4 regions of the Diaphorobacter sp. genome follow, and region 3 is predicted to be linked to each of the others. Evidence: predicted binding sites of a transcription regulator. Region 3 holds the regulator's gene; each other region holds the start of a gene.
What was found. The regulator sigma-54, encoded in region 3, starts transcription at its own class of promoters, with help from an activator protein. The targets are predictions, from matches to a motif close to TGGCANGNAANCTGCTTT.
Positions count from the first base shown of each region.

Region 1 (7,559 bases), on a different contig from region 3:
GGGCGAATGGCGCGGCGCGAGCGCGGTGGACATGGAAGCGCTTGAGAGCGTGCTGCTGCGCGTGTCCGAGCTGGTCTGCGCCTTGCCCCAGCTGCGCGAGATGGACATCAACCCCCTGATCGTGGATGAGCACGGCGCCATTGCGGTGGATGCACGCATCGTCATCCACGATGCCGCCCAGGGCGGCGCGCACGCCGAGGCGATAGGGCACGGGCACTACAGTCACCTGTCCATCCTGCCGTACCCCGCGCGCTACGAGAAGGTGTGGCCCCTGCGCGGCGGTGGCGAATACCTGGTGCGTCCCATTCGCCCCGACGACGCGCAAATGTTGCAGCGCCTGGTCAAAGAGCTATCGCCCGAGAGCCGCTACTTTCGCTTTGTCTCGCAGCTGGCAGAGCTGCCGCCGTCCATGCTGGCGCGCTTCACCCTGATCGACTACGACCGCGAGATGGCCCTGGTGGCCGTGCACCGCGAGCGCGTGGTGGACGAGGAAGGCGAGGTCTGCCACAAAGATCGCATCGTGGGTGTGTCGCGCTACGTCACCAACCCCGACCAGACCAGCTGCGAATTCGCCCTGCTGGTGGCAGACGACTTCGCCGGCCGCGGCCTGGGCTCGCGCCTGATGCTCAGCATCATGGAAGTGGCCCGCGACCGTGGCCTGGCCGAGGTGCAGGGCCTGGTGCTGTCCAACAACCCCAACATGCTCAAATTGATGCGCCGGCTGGGCTTTGAAGTGCGGGCCTTCGACGAAGACCCCGAATTTCGGCTGGTGGTGCACCAGCTTTGACCGAAGGACGCAGATGGCCTGGATCATCACCAAATACCTGATCACCGCCGCCGTGGTGGTGGCCGTGTCTGAATTGGCCAAGCGCAGTGACAAACTGGGTGGCCTGCTGGCAGCCTTGCCGCTGGTGACCTTTCTTGCGCTGATCTGGCTGTACGTGGAAAAGCAGCCGCAAGAAAAAATAGCCAGCCACGCCTGGTACACCTTCTGGTACGTGGTGCCCACGCTGCCGATGTTTCTGGCGTTCCCCTGGCTGCTGCCGCGCCTGGGCTTTGGCCTGACCCTGCTGGCCAGCGCGGTCATCACCGTGGTGTGCTTCGGCCTGTTTGCGCTGGCGGTGCGGCCATTGGGGATTGACTTGCTGCCTTGAGTTTGGCCTCCCCACCCAAAGCCCAAGTGGCCCAAGTGGCCCAAGTGGCCCAAGCACCGTCGCAATGGATTTGCGCCTTTGCGGGAATGACGGCAAGTTTCCCAACCGTCATCCCCGCGAAAACGCATATCCATCCCCCACAGCTGGAGCATCGTCACCGCGGCAGCTTCCTGGTCAAGAGGTGGCGCGGGCAAATGCGGACCGTTTGCTAAAAACTGCCGACAATTGCCCGCGCCAGCCGACAGCTTTCACCCAGGCTCAGGCAGGCACCACTGCGCATTTACCTCCCGCGCCGTCGGCGCGTCGCAACTGCCACTCCCAGCATGCCGATGGCTGCCAAAGACAAGATGCCGGGTTCGGGAACCTGATTGCCCGGTACACCCGCATTGGCCAGAAGCCAGGTGTCAGGCCCGTCATCGATATACGACACACTGGCCGTCAGACCGATCCGATATGCACTGAAATCCCCGATACCGTTCAGCGTGGCTTGAAGCATGCCCGCCTGGGCTGCATCCAGGCCATAGACAAAATCGCCGACACCCAAGCCCGGCCCGACCACGTAGTTGTGGAAGACTGGTGCTGCAAGAGAGGCCTGGAACACCGCGGCACCCCCTGTGGGCGCGAAGATGCTCAGGATCAGCGCATCGACCTGGGTGTCATCACCTGATGCGCTACCCACTTCTGACGGATCCCAAATCAATCGAATATTGGCTGCCGCCGTGCCCCCGCTGAGACCAATCGAGCCAAACGTGTGTGTCGCCGTCTTGTTGGGGTCGGTCAGAGCGTAGAAGCCTGAAATAACGTCAGCCGAACCGTTCCAGGCAACAATGCCGTCTTCCACGTCCGATGCGGTGCCAGCGCCTCCGGATTTGTGCATGCTGAGCAGGTTGACAACGTTGCCATACCCTTGACCGGGATCTGAAGAAGCTCCCATAAAGACCAGACTCGCTGACGCGCCGCCGGCATAACCTATTCCTATCAATGCAGCCACAAAGGCTGAGGCGATAGACTTGCGGTGAGATTTCATGACGTTCTCCTTTAAAAAGCAGAATCGTTTCTTGCGCGGCGCCTCAGTCTTTGTCAGGTGTGTGCCACTTCACGTGCAAGACACATCGAATCTGCCAGACTGAATTAGCATTTTTTGTGCCTGTAAATCAAGTCATTGTTTTTAAAGTGTTTTTAATTTTTATTTTTGAACCGTGTAAAAAAAGCAGACACGTTTGAGCAGGGGAATTGGTTTCCGGGAAAAATGGTTCATTCTTTGTAAGAAAAACCGACAGCTTTGAGTGGGTGGCGCGTGGATGAATGGATTGACGTCAAAAACCCTATCCATAAATTTCTCTGTGTAACAATTTTTAAATTGTATTTAAAATACTGATGCCACAGAAGAATCAGCAGGACATTATTACGATCATTTTCGTAAATTTTTATTCTAAAATTTATCAGTTTGAATTTGGCAACGACTGGTCACATTTTCTGTAACCCGTTGAGCCAGAATTTGAGCGCCACATTCCACAGCACAGGCGAAATGCAGGTGCAGGTGGGTTTCGCAGTGAATGGGAATCCGCCCCCCCCATTGACTCATGGCCCCAATCCCCCTGCCTGGTGTGCCGGCGCAGTGGTCAATGCTTTCGCAACATCCCATCAAGCGGCCCCAGGTCTTCTTCTGTCAGCACCCCTGCAGCCTGGCGCAGCTTCAGGTTGCCCAGCAGTACGTTGTAGCGCGCCAGTGCCAGGTCGCGCTTGGTCTGGTAGAACTGACTTTGGGCGTTGAGTACGTCAATGTTGATGCGCACCCCTACCTGGTAGCCCAGTTTGTTTGCATCCAGAGCGCTTTGGCTGGAGGCTTCGGCTGCTTCCAGGGCACGCACCTGAACGTGGCCGGATTGCACGCCAAAAAACGCCGCCCGCGTGGCCTGTGCGGCGTTGCGGCGCGTGGTTTCGAGGTCGGCTTGGGCTTTTTCCTCGAGGGCCAGGGTTTCCTTGATGCGGTTTTGCACCGCAAAGCCGGCAAAAAGCGGCAGGTTGAATGCCACGCCCACGCTGGCGCTGTGGGTGCGGCTGTTCATGCCGGGGGCGGTCGCTGTGCCGCTGGGGTTGTGTGCCGTGTTGTAGCCTGCCTGCAGGTCTATCGTGGGCAGGTGGCCGGTGCCTGCCTTTTGAGTTTCAAGCCGTGCAATGTCCAGGGCGATTTGCGCTTGGCGCACCCCGGGCTGTTGCCCCTGCGCCGTTTGCACCCAGGCAGTCACGTCGCCCGGCTGCAAGGGGGGCAACTGCACCGGCTGGGCCAGCGGCAGGGGCTGGGTGCCAGTGATGCCCGCCAGTTGATCCAGAGCCAGATTTTTCACCAGTAGGTCGTTTTCGGCGGCAATTTCCTGGGCAATGACCAGGTCGTAGCGGGCCTGGGCCTCGCGCTGGTCAGTGATGGTGGAGGTGCCTACCTCAAAGTTGCGCTTGGCAGCCGCAAGTTGCTCTGCGACTGCAGCTTTTTGCGCTTGCACAAAGCTGAGGGTGTCTTGCGCGGCCAGCACGTCAAAGTAGGCCTGGCTGACGCGCACCAGCAGGTCTTGCGTGGCAGCGTCCAGCTGGGCGCGGGCCACGTCGATGCTGCGCTGGCCTTGCTCAAAGCCGATGCGGTTGGCCGGGCGGTACAGCGGCTGCGATGCGCTGACGCCTGCACTTTGCGTGCTGCCGTTGAAGTCCACCGGGGGCCGGGTGACTTCGGTGTGGGTGCGGGACACGCTGGCCGTCAGACCGGCGCTGGGCAGCAGGCCGGCGCGGGCCTGCTCGGCGCGGCTGGTGGCGGCATCCAGTTGCAGGCGGGCTGCCTGCCACACGGTGTCATAACTGCGCGCTGCCTGAACCAGCTGCAAGAGGCTTTGGGCCTGCGCAGGCGCCGTGGCGTACAGTGCGCAGGCAAGGGCAAGGGGTAAGTGTGCAAACCGGAGCGCAGTCATGAAAGTCCCTCTGATATGTCCGCGCACACGGGCTGATGCCAATGTGGTCAATAGCGCGGCACGCCGGAGTCGTGTTCGCACGACCAGGCGTCGATACCGCCCGTGATGTTGGCGACCCGCTCAAAGCCCTGGTGCGCCAGAAAAACGGCCACCCGTAGGCTGCGCACGCCGTGGTGGCACAGGCAGGCAATGGGGCGGGCAGGGTCTAGTTCGTCCAGGCGGGCGGGCAGATCGCCCATGGCAATCGTCAGCAGTTCAAAGTCCTGCGGGGCAACGCTGGCGGTCTGCAGCTCCCACGGCTCGCGCACGTCCAGCACCAGCGGCGTGCCGGCGCCTTGTTGGGCGGCTATCCAGTCTGCAAGCTGGGCGGGGCGTACGTGGTCGATCATGTGCGGCAGTGGGTTGCAGCGCCCCGGAGGGCGCATTCTGGCGTGCAGCCAGTCAGAACTTGAACGACGAGGGCTCGGGGAAGTTGCGCAGGCGCGGCACGACCACGTCCCAGGGTTGGGTGGTCTCGAAACGGTCGCCGCTGCGGCGCACGATGGTGGCGCGCATCACCGGCAGATTGCCCACATAGGCGCCCAGGCGGCCGCCGTCGCGCAGCAGCGCCAGCAGTTTTTGCGGCACCTCGGCCACCGAGCCGCTGAGCACGATGACGTCAAAAGGGCCGTCGGGGATGGGGTCCAGCGCACCGTCGGCCTGGCGCACTTCGGCGTTGTCGATGCCGGCGCTGCGCAGGTTCTCGCGCGCAAACTCGGCCAGTTCGGGCACGATTTCCAGAGACACCACACGTTCGGCGCTGGCGGCCAGCAGTGCGGCCATATAGCCAGAGCCCGCGCCGATCTCCAGCACACGGTCGGTGGGCAAGACCCGCAAGTCCTGCAGCATTCGCGCATCGACGCGGGGCGCCAGCATCACCTGGCCCAGGCGCTCAGACTCCGTCACCGAGGGATTGAGGGGGATTTCGGTGTCCGAAAAGGCCATACCCTGGTAGGCGGGAGGCACAAAGTCTTCGCGGGGCACGGTGTGCAACAGCTCCAGCACCGCCTCGTCCAGCACGTTCCACGGGCGGATTTGCTGCTCCACCATGTTGTAGCGGGCCTGCTCGAGGGCATCGCAAATGTCAGCGGACGTGTTCAGGGGCATGTTCATGGGGTACTCCGGGGGCGGGTCACTTTGGATCGGTAGATCGGGCGAAAACCCTGGATTCTAGGTTGCCCGCACGCACGGGCACTGCAACATGTTGCCTGCCTGCAGGCGGATGAATCCCTGGGGCGAGAAACTGTCGGGGGCTGGGATGCAGGGTGCCAAGCAGGGCTGCAAAAACATCAGAAACATGATCAGAGCCTGCGCTGCCATCGGCGTCACCTGTTTTTCCTATGATGTTCGGCTGTTTATGCAAAGGAGTTGCGCCTATGTCTTCATTGCAGTCCATTACCCTGGGCGGTGGTTGTTTTTGGTGCACCGAGGCCGTTTTCGACCGCGTGCGCGGCGTGACTGATGTGCAAAGCGGCTATGCCAACGGCGATGTGGCCGAGCCCACGTACGAGCAGATTTGCAGCGGCACCACCGGCCATGCCGAGGTGGTGCGCGTGACGTTTGATCCCGCGCAGATCAGCGTGCGCGAGATTCTGGAGATTTTTTTCGCCACGCACGACCCCACCACGCTCAACCGCCAGGGCAACGACGTGGGCACGCAGTACCGCAGCGCCATCTTTTTCACCGACCCCGATCATCAGGATGTCGCCGAGGACATGCTCTACCACATGGGGCAGGACAAGCTGTTTGGCGCGCCCATTGTCACCGAGGTGCAACCCCTGGTGACCTACTGGCCTGCCGAGGACTACCACCAGAACTACTTTCGCAACCACCCCAACCAGGGTTACTGCACGTTTGTCGTTGGACCCAAGTTGGAGAAGTTTCGCAAGACGTTTGCACGCTACCTCAAGCCTGGCGCCTGATTTCTGGCGGCTCATTTTTGTCACTCGCGGCCAAGAGCTTGACGCTTGCGCTAAGCTTTTTTCCTGTGCGGCACCGCGCCGCGCGGCTTTTTTACTTTGGAGCAATCAACCCATGAAAACCTGGCTGGCCACTTTGTTGCTGGTCTGCGCCGCCACAGCGCAGGCACAGACGCAGCAGCACACCGACAAGCAGACCCAATCCGACATTGAGCGCCACCGCGCCATGGCCGCAGCCCACGATGCCGCTGCCAAGTGCCTGGCATCCAACAAAGACCACGAGACCTGCCGCAAAGAGCTGCAGGCCGCCTGCAAAAACCTGGCCATTGGCAAGTACTGCGGCATGAAGCACGCCCACTGACGGCGCTGTCCGCAGCCAGCCGCGCCGCTCGCCCTTCATCGTCCCACGCATGGCCCTGATGCCACCGCCCCCCTTGCTGCGCCGCCGCCTGGCCCTGGCCTGGCTGCTGCTGGCGCTGGCGCTGGCGCCCACATTGGGGCGCATGCACCAGGTACTGCACCTGCCCGGCGGGCAGTGGCAGGCGAACGCCTGGGCGCATGGGCTTGAGGAGCATGGCGCTGGCGTGGGGCATCATGTACTGGACACCCTGCATGCCCTGTTTGCGAGCCACGGCACTGCGGACTGCCAGACGCTGGATCAGCAAACGCTGGTAGGCGTGGCGCCAGGCCACGCGCACGCGCTGGGGCTGCAACCGCTGCGAACGCTATTTTTCAAGGCCCTTGCGCGCGCGCCCTTCATGCGCGAGGCGGCTTCGTTTCATGCGCGCGCTCCGCCCCTGAGCGCCTGAGGCCGTCGCCTCGTGCCGTCGCCATGCGGCGGCATGTCATCCAGATCCCCCTGCTGACGCTCCCTTTGGCGCTGAAGGCCATATCTCCGTCCGGAAACGGCGACTTCCGTTATGGCCTGTGGTGGGAGAGGAACTGGAAAAATCCTTTTTTGATAGCTGACAGCGCTTGCCAGATAAGCGCTGGAGGCATTTTTTATTCCAATTGAAAGCGCGGCGGCATGCGGCCTTTGCATGCCCGTGCGCGTTCGTGCGCGTTCGTGTAGGCACACGCGCGCCAGCCGCGATTTGACGCAATAGTTGTATATGAGCCAATTTCTCATCCACGCCCGCCATTCGGGCGTACTCCATCCACTAGCCTGGGCGACCCTGCTATGCGTGGCGGGCGCCATGCCGGTTCAGGCACAGACGGACAGCCGCCTGCCCGAGGTCACCGTCTCGTCCAGCGGACTGCAGCTGGGTGTGTCAGAAATGACGCAACCCTTTTCGGTGCTGGAGGGCGATGCGCTGGTGCGCCAGCGCGAGGCCACGCTTGGCGAAACCCTGGACGGCGAGCCAGGCATTGCTGCCAGCCATTTTGGTGCGGGCGCCAGCCGTCCGGTGATACGCGGCATGGATGGCCCGCGCGTGCGCGTGCTGTCCGATGGTGCCGAGCTGCATGACGCATCCACCGTCAGCCCTGAC
Region 1 covers NZ_JBFWLZ010000038.1:7,967-15,525, forward strand. Annotated here, with positions in the region: gene AB7E35_RS12125 (GNAT family N-acetyltransferase) at 1-787, shown strand, start outside; gene AB7E35_RS12130 (DUF3147 family protein) at 801-1,154, shown strand; gene AB7E35_RS12135 (PEP-CTERM sorting domain-containing protein) at 1,435-2,181, opposite strand; gene AB7E35_RS12140 (TolC family outer membrane protein) at 2,777-4,111, opposite strand; gene AB7E35_RS12145 (rhodanese-like domain-containing protein) at 4,159-4,500, opposite strand; gene AB7E35_RS12150 (protein-L-isoaspartate O-methyltransferase family protein) at 4,553-5,263, opposite strand; gene msrA (peptide-methionine (S)-S-oxide reductase MsrA) at 5,527-6,072, shown strand; gene AB7E35_RS12160 (hypothetical protein) at 6,185-6,430, shown strand; gene AB7E35_RS12165 (hypothetical protein) at 6,480-6,878, shown strand; gene AB7E35_RS12170 (TonB-dependent receptor domain-containing protein) at 7,182-7,559, shown strand, end outside.
Region 1: the regulator sigma-54 is predicted to act here: its motif matches at 2,286-2,303, upstream of AB7E35_RS12135 (PEP-CTERM sorting domain-containing protein).

Region 2 (7,559 bases), on a different contig from region 3:
TGCGTGCGGGTGCCAGCGGGCGCGCAGCATCGGATTGGGGCTCGGGCGACAGCAGTACCGTCACCACGCCCAGCAGCATGGACGCCGCCATCACCAAGTAGGCCGTGGTCCAGGCGCCGGCCTGGTAGCCCGCCAGGCCGGCCACTTCAGCGCGCGCGGCCACCCACAGCACGCCCGCGCCGGCCCAGATCATGGCCAGGCGGTAGCCCGTCTGGTAGGTGGCGGCCAGGGCGGCCTGGTGGTCGGCGTCGGCAGATTCGATGCGGAAGGCGTCCAGCGCAATGTCCTGCGTGGCAGAGCCAAAGGCCACCAGCAGCGCGCACCACACCATGGGCCCCAGCGCGTCGCGCGGGTCGGCCAGCGCCATGCCCACCAGCCCGGCCATCACCAGCGCCTGCGCCAGCAGCAGCCAGCTGCGCCGCCGGCCCAGCCAGCGTGTGAGCAATGGCAGCGGCAGGCGGTCCACCAGCGGCGACCAGACCCACTTGAACGCATAGGCCAGCCCCACCCACGACAGGTAGCCGATGGTGGTGCGGTTGATGCCCGCCTCGCGCAGCCTGAAAGACAGCGTGCCCAGCACCAGCAACAGCGGCAGCCCCGCCGCAAAGCCCAGGGCCAGCATGCGCAGGCTGGCGGGCTCCAGATAGACAAGCCAGGCCTGGCGCCAGGACCGGCGAGGGGGGGCAGCGGCAGCAGGGGGAGCGTTGGTGGCGGTTTCAGCAGGCATGGGCAAGGGCGGGGGATGGGTGCAATCGCGGGATTATCCGCACCGCAGCGCGCAGGACGCCATGACACCCGCCGGCCAGCATTGGCGGGGTGCGCCAGTCTGTCCTAGACTCGCGCGCATGACCACCCGCACTACCAACCCCTTGTCCTTGTTGTCCGCCTGGCCGGGCTGCCTGTGCTGCGTTGCGCGCGTGAATGCGCGCGGTGACGTGCGCGGTGATCAGGCCGGCGGAATCTGGCAGGCGCGCCGCGCCTTTGTGCTGGCGGCGGCAGGCGCGGCGGCGCTGCCGGCGGCGGCGCAGGTGGATGTGGGCAGCGCATCGGGCATGCGCATGCTGGTGCCCGCCGAGACGCTGGAAGAATCCGCCGTGCAGCAATATGGCCAGCTGCTGGCGCAGGCCAGGGCCAAGCGCGCGCTGGCGCCGGACAACCACCCGCAGCTGGTGGCGCTGCGCGGCATTGCCCGCCGCCTCATCCCCCACGCCGCGCAGTGGAACAGCCGCGCCGCCCAGTGGCGCTGGGAGATCAACCTGATCGCTAGCCGCCAGATCAACGCCTTTTGCATGCCGGGCGGCAAGATCGCGTTCTACACGGGCATCCTGGACCAGCTCAAGCTGACCGGCGAAGAAGCCGCCATGGTCATGGGCCACGAAATGGCCCACGCGCTGCGCGAGCACGCCCGCTCGCGCGTGGCCAAGAGCCAGGCCACCAGCATCGGCCTGTCGCTGGGCGCGCAGCTGCTGGGCCTGGGCGAGCTGGGCAACGTGGCGGCCAACCTGGGCACGCAGCTGCTCACGCTCAAGTTCAGCCGCTCCGACGAGACCGAGGCCGACCTGGTCGGCCTGGAGCTGGCCGCCCGCGCCGCCTACAACCCGCAGGCCGCCGTGAGCCTGTGGCGCAAGATGGGCGCGGCCACCGGCAATAACGGGGTCGCGTTTCTGTCCACCCACCCCTCGGGCCCGGACCGCATCCGCGAGCTGGAGGGCAACGTGCCCAAGGTGCAGGGGTTGTACCAGGCGGCGCGGGGTGGTTGATTTGCTTCTATATTGATAGCTGTTGGCGCTTTTCAGTCAGGGGCTGGTGGCTGATTTGGCTTGAAGCTGCAGCGGGGCGCAGCCCGGCAAAAAGGCGCGGCCTTCGCGCAGGGCGCGGATCAGCAGGTCGGGCGTGGCGCGGATGTGCGCCTCCAGCGCCAGCGCGGCGCGCGCGTCCTGGCCTGACATGGCCAGCTCGAAGATTTCGGTGTGCTCGGCGTGCACATCGCGTACACCGCCCGGCAGGCCCATGGCGCAGAAGCGGTAGCGCTCGCTGTGGCGCGACAGCAGGCGCAACACGCGCACGGTCCACGGTGAGGAGTGGCCCGCCAGCAGAGCCTCATGAAAGCGCACGTTCAGCAGCTCCCACTGGCGGCGGCGGTGCGGCGCGATGGGCTGTTCCTCGGCAGATATCGCCGCATAGGCCTCGGCAAGCGCCTCGCGCCACTGTGCATCACCGGCGCGAATGGACTGGCGCAGCGCGTCGGTCTCGATGTGCACGCGCAGCGTGGTGATGTCTTCCAGCTCTTGCAGCGCGATGGGCGCCACGCGAAAGCCGCGCTGCCCCTCCACGGTCACCAGCGCGTCGCTGACCAGCCGCGTGAGCGCCTCGCGCAGCGTGCCCGCGCCCACCGCGTACTGGGTGCGCAGGTGCTCGATGCGCAGCTTGCTGCCGGGCGCAAGGCGCCCCTCGACGATGTCGCTGCGCAGCGTGGCGTAGGTTTGCTCGATCAGCGTGCGCGAGGGGGCGTCGTACAGGGCTGCGTCCTCGGCGGCGTCGCCGCCGGGCAGTGCAATCAGGGGGTGAAAACTGCGTTTGGCCATGGCAATGCGGGGCTGGCGTTCGCCTCACGAAGCCGCCAGCGGCCGCTCTTGCAGGCGCGACAGGCGGTAGCTCAGTTGTGGGCGGGTCAGCCCCAGCGCGCGCGCCGCTGCCGCCAGGTTGCCGCCCGCGCGCGCCACGGCTTCGCGGATCAGCGCGTCTTCGAGCGCGTCCAGCGTCAGGCCGCTGGCTTGCAGGGTGTCGTACAGACCGGCGCTTTGCTGGCAGTGCGCTTCGCTTTCCAGCGCTCCTGCCGCGTTCACGGTGTGGGTCGTGGGAAGGACTGATGTGGGAAAGAGCATGGCGGCGTCCACCAGGTCGTCGTGGGGCGCCAGGATCACGCCGCGCTCGACCAGGTTTTCCAGCTCGCGCACGTTGCCGGGCCAGGCGTGCTGGCGCATGGCGGTCATGGCCAGGTCGGTGAAGCCCGCCAGGCGCTTGCCGTGCAGTGCGGCGTAGCGCTGCAGCAGGTGCATGGCCAGCAGTTCTATGTCGTCCGCGCGCTCGCGCAGCGCCGGTATGCGGATGGGATAGACGTTCAGGCGGTAGAGCAGGTCGCGCCGAAAGCGCCCTTCTTCCACGGCTTTTTCCAGATCGACGTTGGTGGCGGCAATCACGCGCACGTCCACCTTGCGCGGCTGCGTGCCGCCCAGGCGCTCCACTTCGCCCTGCTGCAGCACGCGCAGCAGCTTGGCCTGCGCGGGCAGGGGCAGCTCGCCCAGCTCGTCCAGCAGCAAGGTGCCGCCGTGCGCGCGCTCGAAGCGGCCCACGCGCGCGGCGGTGGCGCCGGTGTAGGCGCCTTTTTCGGCGCCGAACAGCTCGCTTTCGATCAGCTCGGCCGGCAGCGCCGCGCAGTTGACGGCCACGAAGGGCTTGTCGGCGCGCGGGCCCATGGCGTGCAACGCGCGCGCAAAGCGCTCCTTGCCCACGCCGGTCTCGCCGGTCAGCAGCACCGTGACCTGCGTGGGCGCGGCCTTGCGCAGCAGCTCCACGGTGTCGTTGAAGGCGCGCGAGCGCCCCAGCAGCGGGCCCTGGTCGTCCGCGGGCTGTAGCTGGGTGCGCAGCGCATCCACCTGCGACTGCAGCTCGCCCAGGCGCACCAGCATGGAGTCGGGGTCGTAGTCGCGCGCCAGTTGCTCGCCGTCGGGCCATTCGTGCTCAAAGCGGCCCTCGATCAGGCAGTGCGCGTGGCCGCAGGCGGTGCACTGCGTTTCCTTGAAAAGAACCGGACGCCGAAAGAAGGCGCTGGTGTAGCCCGAGGCATAGCCCACCAGCATCCAGCACACGGGCGCATCCTGCGGGCCCCAGGTGCGCTGGTGCACCTCGGCCTCCCAGCTGTGATCCCACTGAAAGACGCCGTGAAAGTGGCCTGCCGCCTCGTCCAGCTCGAACACCTGCGGCTGCACGCGCACCGCGCCCTCGAGCATGTGCAACTGCGGCCCGACGGCGAAGGCGTCGAACAGCGATGCGCCCGGCCGCACCTGGCGCGCCAGCAGCGCATCGCGCTCGCCCGATGCGTAGCCCGCACGCATCAGCAAGCGGCGGGCGTGCTCCGGCCCCAGGCTGGCCACCAGCTCGCGCCGCAACGCCTGAAAGGCCGCCGCATGTACCAGCAGCATGCGCTGATCAGCCAGCCAGATGCGCCCATCGACGGGCGAGAAGTGCACCAGCCGGCGCAAGTCGGCGTCGGACGGGTAGGGGGGCAGGGTGGTGGCCGGCATGAAAAAAGTATCGATAAACAGCGGGTGGTCGTCCATCGGGATCGACCCGGGGAGGTTTTTCATCATTTCATGAACTGGCTGACCCCTGGGTCTCATCAAAACATCATGCTGCTGTGCAGCAATCGCGGCTCCGGGCTGGCCGCGGGTGCCGCAGCCGGCGGCTACCAACCTGCGGGCGGGCCTCTTTGACGCGATTTGCTAGGGATTAACCCTGGATTTATCGATATTTGCGCGCAAAACGCCAGCATTGGCATGGCCCGTGCAAAACAGATGGCGCAAAACCGAAAAGGAGACCGTCATGACCCACACCGCCATTGCCACCGACGCATCTGCCACCCCGCAACCCGTCTGCGATCTGTCGCAGCGGTTTGTGCGCGTGCTGGGCCGCCGCGACAACGGCTTTGTCGAGTTTGCTTTCTCGCTCGGATGGCCCGAACTGTCGGTAGAGCTCATGCTCCCCGAGCCGGCATTCGAGGCCTTTTGTGCGGCGCACCGCGTGCGCCACCTGGACGACTGAACCCTGCCCCTAGCAACCATTACCAGGAGACAAGCCCCATGAACATCGACCTGCAGGCGCGCGAGATACAGCCGCTGCGCAACACCTTCGCCCGCGTGGCGGCCTACACGGGCGACAAGCCCGCGTCGCGCTACCTTGAAGCCACGCTGGGCATGCAGCCCGCCGCGAACTTCCATTACCGCCCGACCTGGGAGCCCGAGTTTGAACTGTTCGATGCCACGCGCACCGCGGTCAAGCTGGCCGACTGGGATGCGCTGCGCGATCCCCGCCAGTTCTACTACGCCAACTGGACCATGGCGCGTGCGCGCCAGCAAGAGGCGATGGAAGCCAATTACCAGTTTGTCGAGTCGCGCGGCCTGATCGACAAGATTCCCGACGCGCAGCGCGCCGGAGCCTGCGAGGTGCTCATGCCGCTGCGCCACGCGGCCTGGGGCGCCAACATGAACAATTGCACGATCTGTTCACGCGGTTATGGCACGGCGTTCACTGCACCGGCCATGTTCCATGCCATGGACCATCTGGCGGTTGCGCAGTACCTCACGCGCCTGGGGCTGGCACTGGGCGAGCCCGGCGCGCTCGACGCGGGCAAGAACGACTGGCTGCACGACCCGCGCTGGCAGGGGCTGCGCAGGCTGGTCGAGGACACGCTGGTCGTCAATGACCCGTTCGAGCTGTTCGTGGCGCAGAACCTGGCGCTCGACGGTCTGCTGTACCCACTGATCTACACGCATTTCGTGGACGACCACCTTGCGGTGCAGGGCGGTACGGCGGTGGCCATGCTCACGGCCTTCATGCCCGAATGGCATGACGAGAGCGCACGCTGGGTGGACGCGGTCATCAAAGTGGCCGCTGCCGCATCGGACGACAACCGGGCGCAGATCACCGGCTGGTTCAAGAGCTATGCCGATCGGGCGCAGGCCGCGCTCGTGCAGGTGGCGGACCTGGCACTGGGAGCGCAAGGCAGCGCGGCGCTGATTGCAGTGCGCACGGCGCTAGATGCGCGGGCCCGCAAGTGCGGCCTGGCTGTCTGAAGGAGGTCATCACCATGAACACCCCCAACGCCTCCGTCATCTCCAGCGTCTTCATTGCCTTTCAGGACAACGAAGAGTCCCGCCCCGTTGTGGACGCCATCCTGGCCGACAACGCCGAAGCCGTAGCCACCTATCCGCAGGGGCTCGTGAAGATCAACGCGCCCGGTCGGCTTGTCATTCGGCGCGCAACCATCGAGGAGCAGACCGGGCAGCGCTTCAACCTGCAGCAGCTGCACGTCAACCTCGTCACGCTTTCCGGCTACATCGACGAAGACGACGACGAGTTTTCACTGAGCTGGCAGCACTGAGCCAGCCGGCCGTTTCACCCAACAACCAGGAGATAACACCATGGACGCACCTGCTATCAAGAAGAAATTGGGCCTCAAGGACCGCTACGCCGCCATGACGCGCGGCCTGGCCTGGGATACGACCTACCAGCCCATGGACAAGGTCTTTCCGTTCGACAAGTACGAAGGCATCAAGATCCACGACTGGGATAAATGGGAAGACCCGTTTCGCCTGACCATGGACGCCTACTGGAAATACCAGGGCGAGAAGGAAAAGAAGCTCTATGCCGTGATCGAGGCCTTTGCGCAGAACAATGGCCAGCTGGGTATTTCGGATGCGCGCTATGTGAATGCGCTCAAGATCTTCTTCCAGGCCGTGACCCCGCTGGAGTACCACGCGCACCGCGGCTTTGCCCATGTGGGCCGCCACTTCACCGGTGCCGGTGCCCGCGTTGCCGCGCAGATGCAGTCCATTGACGAGCTGCGCCACTGCCAGACCGAAACCCACGCCCTGTCGCACTACAACAAGTATTTCAATGGCCTGCACCAGGCACCCCACATGTTTGACCGTGTGTGGTACCTGTCCGTGCCCAAGTCGTTTTTTGAAGACGCCTCCACCGCAGGGCCGTTCGAGTTCCTCACCGCCGTGAGCTTCTCGTTCGAGTACGTGCTGACCAACCTGCTGTTCGTGCCCTTCATGTCCGGCGCCGCCCACAACGGAGACATGAGCACCGTGACGTTTGGCTTCTCGGCCCAGTCCGACGAATCGCGTCACATGACCCTGGGCATCGAGTGCATCAAGTTCATGCTCGAGCAGGACCCGGCCAACGTGCCGATCGTGCAGAAGTGGATCGACAAGTGGCTCTGGCGCGGCTACCGCCTGCTCACCATTGTCGGGATGATGCAGGACTACATGCTGCCCAAGCGCGTGATGAGCTGGAAGGAAGCGTGGGAGATGTACGCCGAGGAAAACGGCGGCGCCCTGTTCCGCGATCTGGCCCGCTATGGCATCCGCGAACCCAAGGGCTGGAAGGAAGCCAGCGCCGGCAAGGACCACATCACGCACCAGGCCTGGAGCGGCTTCTACAACTACGCGGCCGCCGCCGCGTTCCACACCTGGATGCCCAAGGAAGACGAGCTGAACTGGTTGTCCGAGAAGTACCCCGACACCTTCGACAAGTACTACCGGCCGCGCTTCGAGCATTTCCACGCGCAGCAGCAACAGGGCAAGCGCTTTTACAACAAGACGCTGCCCATGCTGTGCACCATCTGCCAGGTCCCCATGTTCTTTACCGAGCCCGGCGATCCGACCAAGATCTGCTACCGCGAGTCCGACTACCACGGCGACAAGTACCACTTCTGCAGCGACGGTTGCAAAGAAATTTTTGACGACGAGCCCGAGAAATATTCGCAAGCCTGG
Region 2 covers NZ_JBFWLZ010000008.1:73,134-80,692, forward strand. Annotated here, with positions in the region: gene AB7E35_RS04905 (AmpG family muropeptide MFS transporter) at 1-727, opposite strand, end outside; gene AB7E35_RS04910 (M48 family metallopeptidase) at 846-1,760, shown strand; gene AB7E35_RS04915 (GntR family transcriptional regulator) at 1,797-2,585, opposite strand; gene AB7E35_RS04920 (sigma 54-interacting transcriptional regulator) at 2,610-4,304, opposite strand; gene AB7E35_RS04925 (phenol hydroxylase subunit) at 4,603-4,821, shown strand; gene AB7E35_RS04930 (aromatic/alkene monooxygenase hydroxylase subunit beta) at 4,860-5,852, shown strand; gene AB7E35_RS04935 (MmoB/DmpM family protein) at 5,891-6,160, shown strand; gene AB7E35_RS04940 (aromatic/alkene/methane monooxygenase hydroxylase/oxygenase subunit alpha) at 6,201-7,559, shown strand, end outside.
Region 2: the regulator sigma-54 is predicted to act here: its motif matches at 4,553-4,570, upstream of AB7E35_RS04925 (phenol hydroxylase subunit).

Region 3 (7,559 bases):
CGCTGCGTGCCAGCGGCGCGTTGCCGTCCGAAGAGCAGGTGCGCGGCACGCGCCGCCTGGTGATGATCGAGGCCCACCTGATGGTGCTGATCCCGCTGCTGGCGGTTTTTCTGGCCCGCGGCGTGGGCACGCGCTGAGAGGCTGAGAGGCTGAGCGCAAAAAACCCCGCGCTGCCGGGGCAGGGCGCGGGGTTTCGGGCGTTTGCAGGCTAATCGTGCGGATCAGGCAGCCGGCTTGTTGCTCAGACACTCTTTCATGAAGGCCTTGCGGGCGTCGCCCTTGAGGTTCTTGGCACCGGCATCGGCGTTGCAGGACTTCATCTTGTCTTGCTGGGTGGCCTGCTTGTTGCCGCCCAGGCAGTCTTTCATGAAGGCCTTGCGCTCGTCGCCCTTGAGGTTTTTGGCGCCGGCGTCGGCGTTGCAGGTCTTCATGCGGGTTTGCTGCGCGGTGGGCGCCTTGGGGGCCGATGCGCCGGCTGCGGGGGCGTCTGCCGCGTGAGCTGCAAACGAAAAGGCAAAGCCGGCGGCCGCCAGCAGGGAAAGCAGTTTCTTCATAGGATGCTCTCTGCAAGTTGGAATAAGTCGAACTCGCCCGCCTGCACGCACGGCCTGCGGGCAAGCCAGCATAACGCGGCGGGCGCATAAATCGATGACGGGGTGGCCCGTAGAATCCGCCCCCATGCTCTCCGTCAAACAGGAATTGCTCGCGGCCCTGGCCGACGAGCTGGAAAAAGTGTCGCCCGGCGCAGGCAGCCGCGCGGCTTTCGAATCGCCCAAGGTTGCCGCGCACGGCGACTTTGCATGCACCGCTGCCATGCAGCTGGCCAAGCCCCTCGGGCAAAACCCGCGCGCGCTGGGCGAGCAGCTGCAGGCCGCGCTGCGGGCCACGCCCGCCTTTCAGCATTGGGTGGACGCCATCGAGATCGCCGGCCCCGGTTTTCTGAACATCCGCCTCAAGCCCGCAGCCAAGCAGCAGGTGGTGCGTGAAGTGCTGGCTGAAGGCGCGCGTTTTGGCTTTCAGCCCGAGCGCGGCGAGAAGGTGCTGGTGGAGTTCGTCTCCGCCAACCCCACCGGGCCGCTGCACGTCGGCCACGGCCGCCAGGCCGCCATTGGCGACGCCATCAGCAACCTGTACGCCACCCAGGGCTGGAGCGTGCACCGCGAGTTTTATTACAACGACGCGGGCGTGCAGATCGACACGCTGACCAAAAGCACCCAGCTGCGCGCCAAGGGCTTCAAGCCGGGCGACGACTGCTGGCCCACCGACGCGGACAACCCGCTGGCCAAGAACTTCTACAACGGCGACTACATCCAGGACATCGCCGACGCATTCCTTGCCAAGGCCAGCATCAAGGCCGACGACCGCGAATTCACGGCCAATGGCGACGTGGAGGACTACGACAACATCCGCCAGTTCGCCGTGGCCTACCTGCGCAACGAGCAGGACAAAGACCTGCAGGCGTTCAACCTGCGGTTTGACCAGTACTACCTGGAGTCCAGCCTGTACACCAGCGGCCGCGTCGAGGCCACCGTCAAGCGCCTGATCGCCAACGGCAAAACGTATGAGCAGGACGGCGCCTTGTGGCTCAAAAGCACCGACTACGGCGACGACAAGGACCGCGTCATGCGCAAGCAGGACGGCAGCTACACCTATTTCGTGCCCGACGTGGCCTACCACATCGCCAAGTGGGAGCGCGGCTTCACGCGCGTGGTCAATATCCAGGGCACGGATCACCACGGCACCATCGCCCGCGTGCGCGCCGGCCTGCAGGCAGCCGACGTGGGCATTCCGCAGGGCTACCCCGACTATGTGCTGCACACCATGGTGCGCGTGGTGCGCAACGGCGAAGAGGTCAAGATCAGCAAGCGCGCGGGCAGCTACGTCACGCTGCGCGACCTGATCGAGTGGACCAGCAAGGATGCGGTGCGCTTCTTCCTGCTGAGCCGCAAGCCCGACACCGAGTACACCTTTGACGTCGATCTGGCCGTGGCGCAGAACAACGACAACCCGGTGTACTACGTGCAGTACGCACATGCGCGCATCTGCTCGGTGCTGCGCGGCTGGCGCGAGGATTACGACGTGGCCGCACTGCAGGGCGTGGACCTGTCCCCGCTGCAGGGCCCTCAGGCCCAGGCGCTGATGCTGCAGCTGGCCAAGTACCCCGAGATGCTCGCGGCTGCGGCCGCAGGCAACGCGCCGCACGACGTCACTTTCTACCTGCGCGACCTGGCAGCCAGCTATCACAGCTACTACGACGCCGAGCGCATCCTGGTGGACGACGAGGCCGTCAAGCTCGCACGCCTGGCGCTCGTCGCCGCCACCGCCCAGGTGTTGCACAATGGTCTGGCGGTGCTGGGCGTGTCTGCGCCAGCCAGAATGTAAGCAAGCACTGATATGAAAAAACAGCAACGCGGCGGCACCATCGTTGGCTTCATCCTCGGGATCATTGTGGGCCTGGGGTGCGCGCTGGCCGTGGCCGTCTATGTGACCAAGGTTCCGGTGCCCTTCTTGAGCAAGCCCACCTTGCGCTCTACCGACCAGGACGAGGCGCAGCGCAACAAAAACTGGGACCCCAACGCCCCTCTGTACGGCAAAACCCCGGTAAAACCCGTGGCGCAGCCCGCTGATGCGCCCGCTGCCGATGCGCCTGCAGTGTCCGCTCCTGCTGCGCAGCAGGCGGCCTCGGCTGCGGCGGTTGCACCCACGGCGCGGGCTTCGGCCGCACGGCCGGCCCCGGCGTCGGCCGACCCGCTGGGCGATCTGGCGCGCGCCAGGGCCAATGCCGCGCCACCGGTGGGCGCAGACCCGTTTGAATACTTCGTGCAGGCCGGCGCGTTTCGCACGCAGCAAGATGCCGACGCGCAGCGCGCCAAGCTGGCCATGCTGGGCTGGGAGGCCCGCGTGAGCGAGCGCGAGCAAAACGGCCGCACGGTGTTTCGCGTGCGCGTAGGCCCGTTTGCCAAGCGCGACGATGCAGAATCGCTGAAGGAAAAACTCGACGGCGCCGGCCTGGATTCCGCACTGGTGCGCGTGCAGCGCTGAACTTTTGCCACCTGGCCACGCTCACAACCATCTCCATCGTCACCCAAGCCATACCCACCTATGAAACGCCGTGAGTTTTCCCTCTCCGCCGCATCGGCGGCCACCGCCGCCACGCTGGGCCTGCCCCTTGCCACACCCGCCTTGGCGCAGCCGCGCCAGTTCAAGGAAGGCAAGGACTACGCCAAGCTGAGCAAGCCCGCAGCCTCTGAAGCGCCCGCCGGCAAGATCGATGTGATCGAGTTCTTCTGGTACAGCTGCCCGCACTGCAATACCTTCGAGCCCAGCTTTGAAGCGTGGAGCAAGGCCGCGCCCAAGGATCTGCACATCCGCCGCGTGCCGGTGGCCTTCAACTCCAGTTTTGTGCCGCAGCAAAAGCTGTACTACACGCTGGAAGGCATGGGCAAGCTGCCCGAGCTGCACGCCCGGGTGTTCCGCGCTGTGCATGTGGAGCGCCAGCCGCTCAACAAAGACGAGCTGATCTTTGACTGGGTGGCCAAGCAAGGCGTGGACGTGGCCAAGTTCAAGGAGGTCTATGCCTCCTTCACCGTGGCTAACCAGGTGCGCAAGGCCTCGCAACTGCAAGAGGCCTACCAGGTGGAGGGTGTGCCCTCGATGGGCGTGGCGGGCCGCTACTACACCGACGGCACTATGGCCGGCAGCATGCAAAGCGTGCTGCAGGTGGTGGAATACCTGGCCGGGCTGGCGCGCAAGGGCTGACGGGGCCTCTGGCTTTCCCATTCAAGACGCGCCCCAGTGGCGCGTTTTTTGTTGTGATTTGCCGCATCCGGCGTGCCCGCCAGCGGATCGCTAAAACTGCTGCTTGCTTTTCCAGCGCGTCAGTACAATGCCCGCAAGAATCGTGCCCTATGAATACCCGCCTGCCCACCCTCTCAATGCGTAAAGCTTTGGCCCTGGCCTTGACCCTTGCGCTGGCCTTTGCGCCCGGCGCACATGCTGAAAAAGCCGACCGCGGTAAGCCCATGAACATCGAGGCCGATGCGCTGCGCCATGACGAGCTCAAGCAGACCAGCGTTTTCACCGGCCGCGTGGTCATGACCAAGGGCACCATCGTGCTGCGCGGCGCGCAGCTGGAGGTGCGCCAGGATGCCGACGGCTTTCAGTACGGCGTGGTGACGGCCGAGGCGGGCAAGCGTGCCTTCTTCCGGCAAAAGCGCGATACGCCGCCGGGCGCGCCCGATGAATTCGTCGAGGGCGAGGGCGAGGTCATCGAATACGACGGGCGCGCCGACAACGTAAAGCTCATCCGCCGCGCCGAGCTGCGCCGCTATCGCGAGGCCACGCTGACCGACGAGCTGACCGGCGCGCTCATCGTCTATAACAACCTTACCGACGTGTTCACGGTGGACGGGCAGAAAACCGCGCCCGCCGGCACCGCCGCGGGCACGCCTGGCGGGCGGGTGCGCGCCGTGCTCGCGCCCAAGGAGCCCGCACCGGGCGCTGCAACGCCGCCTGCGCGTACCGAGCCGCCGGTGCTGCGCGCCAGCCCCCGCCTGGACGGCGCCAAGTGAGCGCGGCCGTGAGCGAAGTCCGCGCCCCTTCAGCGTCCACGGCAACCCCTGCCGGCCAAGCGCCTGCGCCGGCAACCAGCCGCCTGCAGGCGCTGCACCTGCAAAAGTCCTACGGCAGCCGCAAGGTGGTCAAGGACGTGTCGCTGTCCGTGCAAAAAGGCGAGGTGGTCGGCTTGCTGGGCCCCAACGGCGCAGGCAAGACCACGTCGTTTTACATGATCGTGGGCCTGGTGCCCTGCGACGGCGGGCAGATCAGCATCGATGGGCAGGACGTGACCAACATGCCCATCCACCGGCGCTCGCGCCTGGGGCTGTCGTATCTGCCGCAAGAGGCATCCATCTTCCGCAAGCTCAACGTCGAGGACAACGTGCGCGCGGTGCTGGAGTTGCAGACCGACCAGGCCGGCCAGACGCTGCCGCGCGCCGAAGTGGAGCGCCGCCTCACCGCGCTGCTGCAGGAGCTGCGCGTGGATCACCTGCGCAAGTCACCCGCGCTGGCACTGTCGGGCGGCGAGCGCCGGCGCGTGGAGATTGCCCGCGCGCTGGCCACGCAGCCGCGCTTCATCCTGCTGGACGAGCCTTTTGCCGGCATCGACCCGATCGCGGTGATCGAGATCCAGCGCATCATCGGTTTTTTGAAAGAGCGCGGCATCGGTGTCTTGATCACCGACCACAACGTGCGCGAAACGCTGGGCATCTGCGACCACGCCTTCATCATCAGCGATGGCCAGGTGCTGGCGCGGGGCACGCCGTCGGACATTGTGGACAACGCGGAAGTGCGCCGGGTCTATCTGGGCGAGCACTTCCGCATGTGAAGGCCGCAAGTGAAGCCCATGGGCCGCAGCAACCGCAGTGACCCGGCGACGGGCGCGCAGCCATGAAGCCCGGCCTGTCCCTGCGCGTCTCGCAGCACCTGGCGCTCACGCCGCAGCTGCAGCAGTCCATTCGCCTGTTGCAACTGTCCACGCTGGAGCTGTCGCAGGAAGTCGAGCAGATGCTCGACGACAACCCCTTTCTGGAGCGCGCGCTCGATGAGGCACCGCGCGAAGAGTTCGGCCTGCCGCAGTCCGACACGCCCGTGAGCGAGGATGACCGCCAGTCCGAAGATGCTACATATTCAATAGCTGGTAGCGCTGACAAGACAAGCGCTGAAGGCCAAAATGATGCTGAACCCGCAGCCCCCGACGCCGCTGACGCCATGGCCGACGAGCCCGCAGACTGGGAAGGCGACGGCGCCCTGGACATGGCGCCCGACGACGCCGAATGGGGCGGCGATGCCCCCACGCGCAACGGCGCCAGCGCTGCAGACGGCGACGAGGCCGACGCCGCAGATTTTGCCCACGGCCACGAGACGCTCACCGCCCACCTGCACCGCCAGGCGCTGTCGCTGCGCCTGTCCGAGCTGGACATGGCGGCGCTGCGCTTTCTCATCGAATCCCTCAACGACGACGGCTACCTGGACGAGCCGCTCGAATCCCTGGCCGCCAGCCTGGCGGGCAGCGACGACCCCGGGCAGCTCGATGAACTGGTGCACCGCTTCACGGTGGCGCTGCGCCTTTTGCAAAGCCTGGAGCCCGCCGGCGTGGGCGCGCGCAGCCTGGCCGAATGCCTGACGCTGCAGCTGCACGCCATGGACCAGGACGAGCAGGGCGACCCGCAGGTCGTCCGGGCCGCGCTGGCCATCTGCCGCCAGCCGCTGGACCTGCTGGCCAGGCGCGACGTGCGCCGTCTGTCGCAGGCCTGCGGCTGCGGCGAAGACTGCACCCGCGCCGCCATGGCGCTGATCGCCCGGCTGGAGCCGCGCCCCGGCCGGCGCTTTGCCGATGTGGACCGCCACATCATCGTGCCCGACGTGATCGTCAAAAAGACCGGCCGCGGCGCGCAGCAAAGCTTCAGCGTGCAGCTCAACCCCGACGTGATGCCGCGCCTGCGCGTGCACGACGTGTACGCCAGCGCCCTGCGCGGTGGCCGGGGCGAAGGCCACCAGGCGCTGCAGCAGCGCCTGCAGGAGGCGCGCTGGTTCATCAAGAACATCCAGCAGCGGTTTGACACCATCTTGCGCGTGTCGCGCGCCATCGTTGAGCGGCAGAAAAACTTCTTCACCCACGGCGAGCTGGCCATGCGCCCGCTGGTGCTGCGCGACATTGCCGACGAGCTGGGCCTGCACGAGTCCACCATCAGCCGCGTGACCACCGCCAAATACATGGCCACGCCCCAGGGCACGTACGAGCTGAAATACTTCTTCGGCTCGGGCCTGGGCACCGAGACGGGCGGCAATGCCTCCAGCACGGCGGTGCGCGCGCTGATCAAGCAGCTGGTCACCGCCGAAGACCCGCACAAGCCGCTGTCGGACAGCCAGATCGCCGAGATGCTCAAGGAGCAAGGCATCGAGTGCGCGCGCCGCACCGTGGCCAAATACCGCGAGGCGCTCAAGATCGCCCCGGCCAACCTGCGCAAAGCCCTCTAAAAAAGTAGCAAAAAACCCATGGCACGCATTGTTTTCGATCTTCCCGCCCATTTCGGCTTCAGCACCGAGCTGCAGGTGTACATCAGCCACGTCAACCAGGGCGGTCACCTGGACAACGCGCAGCTGCTCAGCCTGGTGTCCGAGGCGCGGGTGCGCTTTTTCAAGTCGCTGGGCTACACCGAGGCCGACGTGGCCGGCCTGGCCACCGTGGTCGGCGACATGCTGGCGCAGTACAAGTCCGAGGCCTTTCACGGCGAGACGCTGCGCGTGCAGATGACGCCGCAGGACTTCAACCGCTACGGCTTCGACCTGGTGTTTTGCCTGACCGAAAAAACCCAGGGCCGCGAAGTGGCGCGCGGCAAGACCGGCATCGTCTTTATCGACCGCGCGGCGCGCAAGCCCGCGCCCATCCCAGAACCCGTGCGCCAGCTGCTGCTGCAGCGCGCTGCACCGCCCCAATGAACCAACTGCAACTGTTTCTGCCCTGCGCCGCCGGCGTCGAGGGCTATCTGGCCGACGAA
Region 3 covers NZ_JBFWLZ010000014.1:24,251-31,809, forward strand. Annotated here, with positions in the region: gene AB7E35_RS06965 (DUF2214 family protein) at 1-137, shown strand, start outside; gene AB7E35_RS06970 (PsiF family protein) at 222-554, opposite strand; gene argS (arginine--tRNA ligase) at 679-2,382, shown strand; gene AB7E35_RS06980 (SPOR domain-containing protein) at 2,395-3,042, shown strand; gene AB7E35_RS06985 (thiol:disulfide interchange protein DsbA/DsbL) at 3,103-3,759, shown strand; gene lptA (lipopolysaccharide transport periplasmic protein LptA) at 3,909-4,571, shown strand; gene lptB (LPS export ABC transporter ATP-binding protein) at 4,655-5,386, shown strand; gene AB7E35_RS07000 (RNA polymerase factor sigma-54) at 5,449-7,038, shown strand; gene AB7E35_RS07005 (acyl-CoA thioesterase) at 7,057-7,500, shown strand; gene AB7E35_RS07010 (THUMP domain-containing class I SAM-dependent RNA methyltransferase) at 7,497-7,559, shown strand, end outside.

Region 4 (7,559 bases), on a different contig from region 3:
GCACCGGGAGCGTCCTCCCTCCCCAATCGTGCAGCGATTGGAGAGAGGGGGGAAGGCGCGAAGCGACGCAGGGGGGTGTCCTCAACTAAACAGCCGCCGCGCCAGCACCGAGCCAGCAGGCAGGTCGCGGCTATCGAGCTTGTCGTACAGCTGCTCCAGGTCGGCGGCGATGGGGTCCATGGCCATGGCGGGCAGTGGCGTGCCGTTTTGGTCGCACAACACACCGTCCATGACCTGGCCCAGCGCGGCGGCGATCTCGCGCAGGCGCGCAAAGGGCTGCTGCGCGCGGTGCACCAGGGGCACGTCCAGGCTGAGCATGATGTCGCGTACCGCGGACTGCTCGGGGTCGTCGGACATGGCGGCCTGCGAGTCGTAGCTCAGCGTCAGCACCGGGGGCAGTCCGGCCTCGCCCGCGGGCAGCACCAGGCGCCCCGGAATCGCGCCGGCCACCAGCCCCAGCCGCGCGGCGTTTTGCTGCACGTAGCCAGGGCTCCACGCAGCCTGGCGCGCGCGCAGCAAAAACGACAGTTGCGCGTCATGCTCGCTGGCAAACTGATCCAGCTCGCGGGCGCGGGCCACCTCGTGCAGCATGTCCGGAAAGTCGGGCATGGCGTTGATGGCGTCGGCAAAGCCCTGGGCCTTCATGACGAATTCTGAAAACTCGATCTCGTTGAGCGCGCCCAGCCGGTTGGCCAGTTGCACGCCGGCCTGAAACTGCCGATAGCGCTGGCCGGGCTGGGGCGTTTCCCATTGCTGTGTGGCTTCGTTGAAACCCTCGATGGCAAACGGCTTGCTGCCTGCGCGGCGCGTGGGCGGCAAGGCCGCCAGGGCGGCGTCGCCCGACACCTGCTGCTCGGCAGCGATGGGGACGATGGCGTCGATCAGCGGGTCCAGCCCGCCGCGGCGCTCCGCCGGGGGCACGGGCAGCTGCAGCGCATCGCGCAGGTCCACGGCATGGCCGTCGAAGGCGGGTTCAGTGTCGTCTGCGCTGGCGGGCAGGCCCAGGGCCGCGCCGTCAAAGTCCGGCTCCAGGCGCGCCAGGGGCTCTGGCGCGGCGCCGGGCTCGGGCGGCAGGGCGCGCTTGGGCGCGTTGCGGTGGGTGATCCAGGCGTTGTAGCCCAGCACGGCGACCAGCACCAGCGCGCCAGAGATGAGAAGTCCTAGTTGAAAGTTGCTCATGGTGAATCAATCGGTGGATCAGGCCTCGGCCATGGTCAGCGCGGACTCCATGTCCACGGCCACGATGCGTGATACGCCCTGCTCTTGCATGGTGACGCCGATCAGCTGCTCGGCCATTTCCATGGCGATTTTGTTGTGGCTGATGAATAAAAACTGCGTGCCCTTGGACATGCTGGACACCAGCTTGGCATAACGCTCGGTGTTGGCATCGTCCAGCGGCGCGTCCACCTCGTCCAGCAGACAGAACGGCGCAGGGTTGAGCTGGAAGATGGCAAACACCAGTGCAATCGCGGTCAGGGCTTTTTCGCCGCCCGACAGCAGGTGGATGGTCTGGTTCTTTTTGCCCGGCGGCTGGGCCATGACCTGCACGCCGGAGTCCAGAATTTCGTCGCCCGTCATGATCAGCCGCGCCTGCCCGCCGCCGAACAGCTCGGGAAACATGCGGCCAAAGTGCGCGTTGACGGTCTCGAAGGTGCCTGACAGCAGGGTGCGCGTTTCGCCGTCGATCTTGCGGATGGCGTCTTCCAGCGTGGTCATGGCCAGCGTCAGGTCTTCGGTCTGCGCGTCCAGAAAGCCTTTGCGCTCGCGCGCCAGCTGCAGTTCTTCCAGCGCCGCCAGGTTGACGGCGCCCAGCGCGGTGATCTCGCGGTGCAGGCGGTCAATCTCGCCTTGCAGACCGCCCACGCGCACGCCGCCCTCCTGGATGGATCGCTCGACGGCCTCCAGATCGGCCTGCGCGTCCTGCAGCAGCGTGCCGTACTGCTCCAGGCCCAGGCGCGCGGCCTGCTCCTTGAGCTGAAACTCGGTGATGCGCGCGCGCAGAGGCTCCAGCGTGCGTTCGTGCTGCATGCGCAGCTCGTCGCTGGCGCGCAGGCGCGCCGTCAGGTCGTCATATTGGCTGCGCTGGGCGGCCAGGTCTTTCTCGCGCTCGATCTTCAGCTCCAGCGCCTGCTGCAGGCCGCCTTGCGCGGCAGCGTCGGACAGGCGAGACAGTTCGTCTTGCGCGCGCTGGCGTTCATCGTGCAGCGTGCGTGCCTGGCTGGCGGCGGTGTCCAGGGTGCGTGCCAGCTCGGTGCGGCGCGCCTGCAGGCTGCGCTGGGAAAACTGCGCCTCTTGCGCCTGGCGCTCCAGGGTGCGCTGCTGCTCGCGGCATTCCGACAGGCGGCGCTCGGCCTTGATCACGCGGTCGCCCAGCTGAGCGTGGCGCTCCTGGCTGTCGGCCAGCTGCATGTCCAGTTCTTCAAAACGCGCCTCGGCGGTGGCGCGGCGCTCGTGCAGCTCGTCCAGCTGCGCCTGCACCTCGGCCAGGTCGGCGCCAATTTGTTCACTGCGCGAGCGCGTCTGCTCGGCCAGCTGCGACAGGCGCAGCGTCTCCACCTGCAACTCGTGCGCGCGGCCCTGGGCCTCGCTGGCCTCACGGCGCACGACCACCAGGCGCTGCGTGGCGTCGGCATACAGGCTTTCGGCCCGCACCAGCGCCGTGCGCGCTTCTTCGGCAATCAGCACCTGGGCACGCAGTTCTTTTTCGAGGTGTTCAATCTCCTGGGCGCGGGCCAGCAGGCCGGACTGTTCGGAGTCCTGCGCATAAAAGCTGACGCTGTGCGCGCTGACGGCGTGCCCCTCGGGCACATGAATCACTTCGCCCGGCTGCAGCTGCGCGCGGCGGTTCAGCGCATCGTCCAGCGTCTGCGCGGTGTAGCAGCCCTGCAGCCAGTCCACCAGCACCGCGCGCAGCCCGGCGTCTGACACGCGCAGCAGGTCAGACAGGCGCTGCTGCCCTGCGGGCCCATCGGGCGCGGGCGCTGGTGCCGTGCTGTAGAACGCCAGCCGCGCGGGTGGCGCGTCCTGCCCGCCGGCGCCCAGAAAGCCGCGCACCATGTCCAGACGCCCCACGGGCAGCGCGGCCAGGCGCTCGCGCAGCGCGGCCTCCAGGGCGTTTTCCCAGCCGGGCTCGATATGGATGCGACTCCACAGGCCCTGCAGCCCGTCCAGCCCGTGCCTGGCCAGCCAGGGCTGGAGTTTGCCGTCCACCTTCACTTTTTCTTGCAGCGCCTTCAGTGCCTGCAGCCGCGCGGACAGGTCGGCCTGGCGGGCGCCTTCGTGGTTCACGGCCTGCTGGCGCGCGCGGCGGTCCTCGTCCAGCTGGGGCACGTTGCCTTGCAGATCGGCCAGGCGCGCTTCGGCCACCTCGGCGCCCTCCTCGGCCTGCTGCAGCTGTTGGCGCAGATTGGCCAGGCGGGCCTCGTCGGGCGCAGCCAGCGCGTTGCGGTCTGCGCGCAGGCGCTCCAGGCGTGTCTGCAACTGGCGGCTTTGCTCATCCAGGCTGCGCTGCTCTGCGGCCAGCACCTGAATTTGCTGCTGCACCTGCACCACGGCGGCGCGCTGCTCGTCGCTGCGCTGCTGGCTTTGGCGCAGGGCGTCTTCCAGGTCGGGCAGGCGCGCGGCCTGCTCTTCGACTTGCGCGGCCAGAATCTCGGCCTGCTCTTCGGCATTCATGCCGGCGCCCTCAATGCCCTCCAGCTCGGCCTCGGCCTCTTCCTTGCGGGCGGACCACTGGGCAATCTGCTCGGCCAGCTGCACCAGGCGCAGCTCCACCCGCTGGCGGCCTTCGACCACGTAACGGATTTCGGCCTCCAGCTTGCCGACCTCGGCCGTGGCTTCGTACAGCTTGCCCTGCGCCTGGTTGACCTTGTCGCCCGCCTCGTAATGCGCCTGGCGGATGGTTTCAAGCTCGGCTTCCACATGGCGCAGGTCGGCCATGCGCGACTCCAGGTCGTTGACGGCCGCCAGCCCCTCAGCACGCACGCGGTTTTGCTCGGCCAGCGCGTCGGCGCGCTTCAAAAACCACAGCTGGTGCTGCTTGAGGGTCACCTGGGACTGCAGCGCGTTGTAGCGTGCTGCCACCTCGGCCTGCTTTTCGAGTCGCTCCAGGTTGGTGTTCAGCTCGCGCAGGATGTCCTCGACGCGGGTGAGGTTCTCGCGCGTGTCGTGCAGGCGGTTTTCAGTCTCGCGCCGGCGCTCTTTGTATTTGGAGACGCCCGCGGCCTCTTCGAGGAAAAGGCGCAGTTCTTCCGGACGGCTTTCAATGATGCGGCTGATGGTGCCCTGGCCGATGATGGCGTAGGCGCGCGGCCCCAGTCCGGTACCCAGGAACACGTCCTGCACGTCGCGCCGGCGCACCGGCTGGTTGTTGATGAAGTAGCTGCTGCTGCCGTCGCGCGTCAGCACGCGCTTGACGGCAATCTCGGTGAACTGGCTCCACTGCCCGCCCGCGCGGTGGTCGCTGTTGTCGAACGTCAGCTCCACGCTGGCGCGGCTGGCGGGCTTGCGGCTGGTGGTGCCGTTGAAGATCACGTCCTGCATGGACTCGCCGCGCAGCTCACTGGCCTTGCTCTCGCCCAGCACCCAGCGCACGGCATCCATGATGTTGGACTTGCCGCAGCCGTTCGGCCCCACCACGCCCACAAGCTGGCCTGGGAGCACGAAATTGGTGGGCTCGGCAAAGGACTTGAAGCCGGCGAGTTTGATCGAGTTGAGACGCACGAATTACCTGTAACACCTTGCCGATGGCGTGCCGGCAGTCGAGGGCGTGAATGTTACCCGAGGCGGCTGGCCCCGCATGACGCCGGTGGCTACGCCGCCCGCCCTGGTCATCGCCCCGTGCAAAGAACGACCCGCAGGTGTCGATATTTTTGACAACTGACCTGGCAATCATTCAACTCAGGTTTGCAACAGCTTGATTTAGATGGATACGGCTTGTTTGGCACACATCGTGCTTGCATTTGGTGCAACATATTTTTTGCAATCTGCACCTGCCTGAAGGGAACCCCCATGCTGTTCAAGAAAAGTACATTGCGCGCCCTGGCCCTGTGCTGCGGTCTGACGGGCATCGGCAGTGCCCATTCGGCGACCATGTTGTTCGACAGTGTGGGCGACATGGGCTCCATCCTGTATGCGACGACCCGTGATGGCGCCACGCTGTCTGCCACGGTGCAGTTCACGCTCAACACGCTGTCGGCCTCGCAGGCCGTCTTCGCGGTGCAGGTTTCCAACAACTCCTTCGGGCCGGGGGCCAACGATTTGAAGTCGTTCGGAATCGACATCGTGAGTCCCACGCTGAACTCTGCGTCGGCCAACAACGGCTGGGATGCCTCGCGCAATGTCACCTTTCCGGCCTTCCAGCAGGTGGATCTTTGCGTCTGGGATGGTTCCAACTGCTCCGGCGGTGGCAACCAGGGTGTTGCCGAAGGCGCGGTCGAATCCTTTTTGCTCACACTGGGCACCGCAGGCAACTTTGTCACCAGCGGGATTGAGTTCACCAGCCCGTACAGCGTGAGGTTTCAAAGCGTTGGCAACAGCGGCAATTCGTTTACGTTTCCCGGCTGCATCGTAGGCACGCCCAATTGCGGCCCCGGGCAGCAGGTGCCCGAGCCTGCCTCTCTCGCCTTGGTAGGCCTGGGCTTGCTGGGCGCCGCGCTGGCCCGCCGCCGCAAGGTGGCGTGACTGCGCATCGCCCGATGGCGTTGTGGGCGTATGGGCTCCCAACTTCGCTGGGATGATGGTATTTTTTACCTCTAGACCTTATAGATAAAGCGCCAGCAGCTATTAATAACGTAGCAATCGCATCGCCCCCGGCATTCCTGCCCCGCCCCGTCGCGCCTGCGAAAGCGGGAGTCCACACCACGGTGATGCCCGGCGATGCTCAGTCGGCGTCGGCCGCAGGTGAGGCGCGCTCCAGCACCAGGGTCTCGAAGTCGCGCGCCCGCAGCGGGGGACTGAGCAGGTAGCCCTGCCAGGCATGGCAGCCGTTGCGCTCCAGGAAGACGCGCTGCTCCTCGGTCTCGACCCCCTCGGCGGTCACCTGCAGCCCCAGGCTGGTGCCCAGCGCAACGATGGTCCGGGCAATGGCCGCGTCATTGGGGTCCGTGAGGACATCACGCACAAAACCCTGGTCGATTTTCAACTCGTGCAGCGGCAGCCGCTTGAGGTAAGCCAGCGACGAATAGCCGGTGCCGAAGTCGTCCAGCGAAAAGCCCACGCCGTAGCCGCGCAGTTGCACCATCTTGGCAATGGTGTCCTCCACGTCCTTCAGCAACATGCCTTCGGTCAGCTCCAGGCGCAGCTGGCGGGCCTCGGCTCCGGTGCCAGCCAGCGCCGCCAGCACCTGCGGCACGAAGATCGCCTCGTGAAATTGCCGCGGGCTGACGTTGACGGCTACCGACAGCCTGCCTAGCACGGGGTGTTCGCTCCATTGCGCCAGTTGCTGGCAGGCGGCGCGCAGCACCCACTCGCCCAGGCGCAGGATCAGGCCGGATTGCTCGGCCAGCGGGATGAATTGTGAGGGTGCTATGAAGCCTCTGTCGGGGTGGCGCCATCGGATCAGCGCCTCGGCCCCCGTCACGCGTCCGTGCACCACCTTGGGCTGGTAGAACAGCTCGAACTGCTCTTTCTCCAGGCCAGTGCGCATGTCTGCCTCCAGCGCCACGCGCTGCGAGACCACCGCCTGCATCTGCGGATCGAAAAAGCGCAGGGTGTCACGACCCGCGCCCTTGGCCTCGTACATGGCCAGATCGCTGCGCTTGAGGAGTTCGTCGGCCGATTCCTGCTGTCCCTGAAAGAGTGTGATGCCCACGCTGAGCGTGGTGTGGCACGGCTCGCTGCCCTCAAACACAAAGGGCTGGCGCATGGCGGCCAGCATCTTTTGACCCAGGTCTTCGGCATGGGCGGCAGCTTCCTGAAGGTCTGCGCCTAGATCTTCAATAACCACCACGAACTCGTCGCCGCCGTGGCGCGCCAGGGTGTCGCCCTCGGGCATGCAGCTACGCAGGCGCTGCGCCGCGGCGTGCAGCAGGCGGTCACCCATTTCGTGGCCCTGGGTTTCGTTGATGTTCTTGAAATTGTCCAGGTCGAGCATCAGCAGCGCGCCGCAGCTTTGGTGGCGCGCACTGGCGGCCAGTGCCTGCTGCAGGCGGTCCAGCAGCAAGCGGCGATTGGACAGCCCGGTCAGAGGATCGGTGTAGGCCAGGTAGCGCACCTCTTCCTCGGCGGCCTTGCGCTGGCTTTGATCGACCATCGTGACGATGTGCCCACCCTCCAGCAGCATCCCGGACAACTCGATGGTGCGATGCAGACCCGCCTTGCTGGTGATCACGCATTCCAGCGGACGGATGGTGCCATCGGCCTCGGCTCTGGCCGCAGCGCAGCCGGCAAGCCAGGCGTCGCGCACATGCTGGCGCTGCTGCGGATCGGGCATCACCAGACGCCACCAGGCGTCCACGTCCGGCGCCTCTTGCGCGCTGTAGCCGCAAATCTGCACATGGCGATCGTTGCGAAAGACGATGGCGCCGTTCTGTACCAGGTTCACCCCCACCGGCATGTGG
Region 4 covers NZ_JBFWLZ010000018.1:22,902-30,460, forward strand. Annotated here, with positions in the region: gene AB7E35_RS08255 (cell division protein FtsZ) at 82-1,179, opposite strand; gene smc (chromosome segregation protein SMC) at 1,198-4,722, opposite strand; gene AB7E35_RS08265 (cistern family PEP-CTERM protein) at 5,011-5,682, shown strand; gene AB7E35_RS08270 (bifunctional diguanylate cyclase/phosphodiesterase) at 5,882-7,559, opposite strand, start outside.
Region 4: the regulator sigma-54 is predicted to act here: its motif matches at 4,941-4,958, upstream of AB7E35_RS08265 (cistern family PEP-CTERM protein).